One region of the Diaphorobacter sp. genome, then DNA from elsewhere that is predicted to be linked to it. Evidence: riboswitches for the same ligand, from Rfam matches in the RefSeq annotation. Region 1 holds a riboswitch; the other holds the start of a gene.
The links. A riboswitch is a leader RNA that binds a small molecule or an ion and turns the genes downstream of it on or off. The one in region 1 is predicted to bind S-adenosylhomocysteine.
Positions count from the first base shown of each region.

Region 2: another riboswitch for S-adenosylhomocysteine. It lies ahead of ahcY (adenosylhomocysteinase); the one in region 1 lies ahead of metH (methionine synthase).

Region 1 is NZ_JBFWLZ010000008.1:24,813-27,281, reverse strand. It holds gene metH (methionine synthase) at 1-1,283, opposite strand, end outside; S-adenosyl-L-homocysteine riboswitch at 1,309-1,387, opposite strand; gene AB7E35_RS04685 (tripartite tricarboxylate transporter substrate binding protein) at 1,563-2,469, opposite strand, start outside.
Region 2 is NZ_JBFWLZ010000021.1:18,380-20,848, reverse strand. It holds gene ahcY (adenosylhomocysteinase) at 1-1,260, opposite strand, end outside; S-adenosyl-L-homocysteine riboswitch at 1,330-1,416, opposite strand; gene AB7E35_RS08955 (ArnT family glycosyltransferase) at 1,614-2,469, shown strand, end outside.

The DNA.
Region 1 (2,469 bases):
GTCACGTCCAGCCCCGCGGCCTCCTGCTGGCGCTTTTCTTCCTCGATGTAGGGGATCAGGTGGGCCACGGCCTGCTTCATCACGCGGGCAGACTTGACCACCTGGGGCAGGAACATCTTGCCGGCGCCGAACAAGTCGCCCACGATGTTCATGCCGTCCATCAGCGGGCCCTCGATCACATGCAGCGGGCGCCCGCCGCCACGCACGACGATCTCCTGGTAGGCCTCTTCGGTGTCCTGGGTGATGAAGTCGGTAATGCCGTGCACCAGCGCATGCGACAGGCGCTCGCCGACGGTTCTCGGATGCTCGGGCGTGCCGCGCCATTCCAGCTTCTTGCTGTCGTCCTTGGCGGCGCCCTTGGCGGCCTCGGCAATCTCCAGCAGCCTTTCCGCCGCGTCAGGGCGACGGTTGAGCACCACATCCTCGACGCGTTCGCGCAAGGCGGGCTCCAGGTCGTCATAGACGCCGACCATGCCCGCGTTGACGATGCCCATGTCCATGCCCGCCTGGATGGCGTGGTACAGAAACACGGTGTGAATGGCCTCGCGCACCGGGTCGTTGCCGCGGAAGCTGAACGACACGTTGGACACGCCGCCCGACACCTTGGCGCCCGGCAGGTGCTGCTTGATCCAGCGCACGGCGTTGATGAAGTCCACCGCGTAGTTGGCGTGCTCTTCGATGCCGGTGGCGATGGCGAAGATGTTGGGGTCGAAGATGATGTCCTCGGGCGCGAAGCCCACCTCATCGACCAGGATGCGGTAGGCGCGCTCGCAGATCTCGATCTTGCGCGCAAAGGTGTCGGCCTGGCCCTGCTCGTCAAACGCCATCACCACGGCGGCAGCGCCATAGCGGCGAATCAGCCTGGCCTGGCGCTTGAACTCACCCACGCCCTCCTTCATGCTGATGGAGTTGACGATGCCCTTGCCCTGCAGGCAGCGCAGGCCGGCCTCGATGACCTCCCACTTGGAGCTGTCCACCATCACCGGCACGCGGGCAATGTCGGGCTCGGAGGCCATCAGGTTCAAAAAGCGCACCATCGCGGCCTTGCTGTCCAGCATGGCCTCGTCCATGTTCACGTCGATGATCTGCGCGCCGTTTTCCACCTGCTGGCGCGCCACCGACAGCGCCTGCTCGTACTCGTCGTTGAGGATCATGCGCGCGAACGCCTTGGAGCCGGTGACGTTGGTGCGCTCGCCCACGTTGACGAACAAAGTGCCCTCGCCGATAAAAACCGGCTCCAGGCCGGACAGCTTCATGGGAGGGGGGGCGGAAATATCAGACATGGCTCACCTGTGGCTATGGGGATGCGGCAGGCGAGCGTCGTTGGTTTTGCGAATGCCCAAGCCTGACGGGCAGTCACACGCCCGCTGCAACGCTCCTTGGGAAGGCGCGATTTTACTTGCCGGCGGAACCCGGCCGCGCCACGCGGGAAGACGCAGCCCCGGGGCATGGCTGCACGCCCGCTGCAGCATCACAAAGTGCCCGCCCGCGCAATCAAAAAAAGAGCTTCCAGCCCTTGCACGACAAGCGCCGCAAGCTCAGTGGTCGATGGCCGGTCAGGCTCAATCCATGCGGATGTTGCGCTCCTTGATCAGCTTGCCCCAGCGGGCCAGCTCCTTGTCCAGGTGCGTGGCCAGCTGCTGCGGCGTGCTGCCGATGGGCTCGGCGCCAATCGTCTCGAACTTGGCCAGGGTGTCGGGCTGCTTCATGGCGTCGATGAGCGCGGCATTGATCTTGGCCACGATGGCCTGCGGCGTGCCCGCGGGCGCGAACACGGCAAACCAGGGCGAGACTTCATAACCCGGCACGCCGGCCTCGGCGATGGTGGGCACGTCGGGCAGCGTGGCCGAGCGCTTGGCGCTGGTCACGCCCAGGGCGCGCAGCTTGCCCGCCTGGATGTGCGGGCGCGCCGAGGTGATGCTGTCAAACATCAGGTCCACCTGGCCGCCCAGCATGTCGGTCACCGCCGGGCCGCTGCCCTTGTAGGGCACGTGCAGCAGGTCCAGCCCGGCCATGGAGGCAAACACCTCGCCCGCCAGATGGATGGAGGTGCCGTTGCCGGCCGAGGCGTAGGTGAGCTTGCCCGGGTCGCGCTTGGCGCGGGCGATCACGTCGGCCACCGACTTGTCGGCCGTCTTGGAGGCGTTCACCACCAGCACATTGGGCACGACGGCCAGCAGGCTGACGGGCGCGAAGTCTTTTTGCGGGTCATAGCTCAGGCGCGGGTACAGCGCCTTGTTGGTGGCCATGCCGATGGACGTGATCATGATGGTGTAGCCGTCGGCCGGCGACTTGGCCACCGCATCGGCGCCGATATTGCCGCCCGCGCCGGGGCGGTTCTCGATCACGAAAGGCTGGCCCAGCGTGCGGCCGGCCTTTTCGCCCAGCGTCCGGGCGATCACGTCCATGGCGCCACCCGGCGGGAACGGCACGACCCACTTGATGGGCTTGGCGGGCCAGGCGCCATCG
Region 2 (2,469 bases), on a different contig from region 1:
GCGGTCGGAATGGCAGAACAGCTCGATCTGCGCAATCGTCTGGTTGGCAAAGCTGCTGCTCATCACAAAGCTGGGGTGGCCGGTGGCGCAGCCCAGGTTCACCAGGCGGCCCTTGGCCAGCATGATGATCTTTTTGCCGTCAGGGAAGATGATGTGGTCCACCTGGGGCTTGATCTCTTCCCACTGGTATTTTTCAACCGAGGCGATGTCGATCTCGTTGTCAAAGTGGCCGATGTTGCAGACGATGGCCTGATCTTTCATGGCCGCCATGTGGTCGTGGGTGATGACGTGCTTGTTGCCAGTGGCGGTGACGAAGATGTCGGCCTTGTCGGCGGCGTATTCCATGGTCACCACCTTGAAGCCCTCCATCGCGGCCTGCAGGGCGTTGATGGGGTCGATCTCGGTCACCCACACCTGGGCGCTCAGCGCGCGCAGCGCCTGGGCGCTGCCCTTGCCCACGTCGCCGTAGCCCGCCACCACGGCCACCTTGCCGGCAATCATCACGTCGGTGGCGCGCTTGATGCCGTCCACCAGCGATTCGCGGCAGCCGTACAGGTTGTCAAACTTGCTCTTGGTGACCGAGTCGTTCACGTTGATGGCGCGAAACAGCAGCTCGCCGCGGGCGCTCATCTCGTTGAGGCGGTGCACGCCCGTCGTCGTTTCTTCGGTCACGCCGATGATCTCGGCGCTCTTGCGGCTGTACCAGGTGGGGTCTTGCGCCAGCCTGGCGCGGATGGCGGCAAACAGCACGCGCTCTTCCTCGCTGCCGGGGTTGGCCAGCACGGATGCGTCTTTCTCGGCGCGCTGGCCCAGGTGCATCAGCAGCGTGGCGTCGCCGCCGTCATCCAGGATCATGTTGGGGCCTTCGCCTTCACTGCCCTTGGGGCCGAAGTCGAAGATGCGGTGGGTGTAGTCCCAGTAGTCCTGCAGCGACTCGCCCTTGATGGCAAACACCGGCGTGCCGGTGGCGGCGATCGCGGCGGCAGCGTGGTCTTGCGTGGAGAAGATGTTGCACGACGCCCAGCGCACCTGCGCGCCCAGGGCCTGCAGCGTCTCGATCAGCACGGCCGTCTGAATGGTCATGTGCAGCGAGCCGGTGATGCGCGCGCCCCTCAAAGGTTGGGCGGCGGCAAACTCGTCGCGGATCGCCATCAGGCCGGGCATCTCGGTCTCGGCAATCTTGATTTCCTTGCGGCCCCAGGCGGCCAGGGAGATGTCGGCAATCGCGGATTCGGGGGTGTGCTTGAGGACAGCGCTCATGGTGGTTTCCTTCATGAAAGTCTGAAAAAACCGCGCCTGTCGGGGGATGCAACTCACCGCACCGCAAGGCGTGGGTGAGCGTCGTTGCTGTGGGGGGGTAACTTCCGAGCCTCGCGCCCCGCCTTGCTGGGGGACGCTGCAACGCTCCTCGGAAGCCGCCATTTTAGCCGACTGGCTCGGACAAAGAGGCAATCCGGGGTCACTGAACTGACATGCCTGCGCGATTCAATCAGGCCCAGCTTTGGTCGGCACCGCCATGCACTTTTACGAATTCTGCGAACCAGCGCCCCGCAGTCCAGCCCTGCACTCGAAAAGAGAAACCCTTTGACGTGAAGCCAGCGCCACTCTCTTCCATGCCCTTCTTCGCCTTGACACGGGCACACCGTATTGGCTGTGACTGGCAACTGCTGCTCTGTCTGGTGACCCTGTACGCCGTGCGCCTGGCTCTGGTGCACGTCCTGGGGCAGGCGGGCGTCGGGCTGCACGTAGATGAAGCCCAGTACTGGCACTGGTCGCGCCAACTTGAATGGGGCTACTACTCCAAGCCGCCGGGCATCGCCCTGCTCATCGCCCTGTCCACCGCCCTCCTGGGCGACGGACTTGTCGGCGTGAAGGCGCTGGCCATGGCCTGCTACCCCGCCACGGCCTGGGTGCTTGGCCAACTGGCCCGCGAGATGGCCGCGTCGGCGCTGCCGCAGCCCCACGCCCCGGCGTGGGCAGGCCGGCTGGCCGCGCTGCTGTTCATCACCACCCCCCTGGCCGGAATGCTGGGCCTGGCGGCCACGACCGATGCGCCGCTGCTGCTGGCCTGGGCGCTGGCCATGTGGGCGCTATGGCGCGCCTTGCACTCCATACACCAGGCTGACGCCCTGCGCGCATGGCTGCTGTTTGGCCTGGCACTGGGCGCCGGGGCTCTTTTCAAATACACCATGGTGGTGCTGGCGGTATCGGTGCCTTTGCTGCTGTGGGTCCGGCGCGGCCGGGCCACCGCCACCCGCGACCTTCGCGGCGCAACCCTGGCCGCAGCCATTTCGGCGCTGGTCGTGTCACCCAATCTCTGGTGGAACCATGCGCACGGCTGGCCAACGCTGCAGCACACTGCAGACATCACCCTGGGGGCACGCTCGGCGCCAGCCTGGGCCTCGCTGGCGGAATTCATCGGCGGCCAGTGGATGATGCTGGGCCCGCTGCTGGGACTGGTGCTGCTGT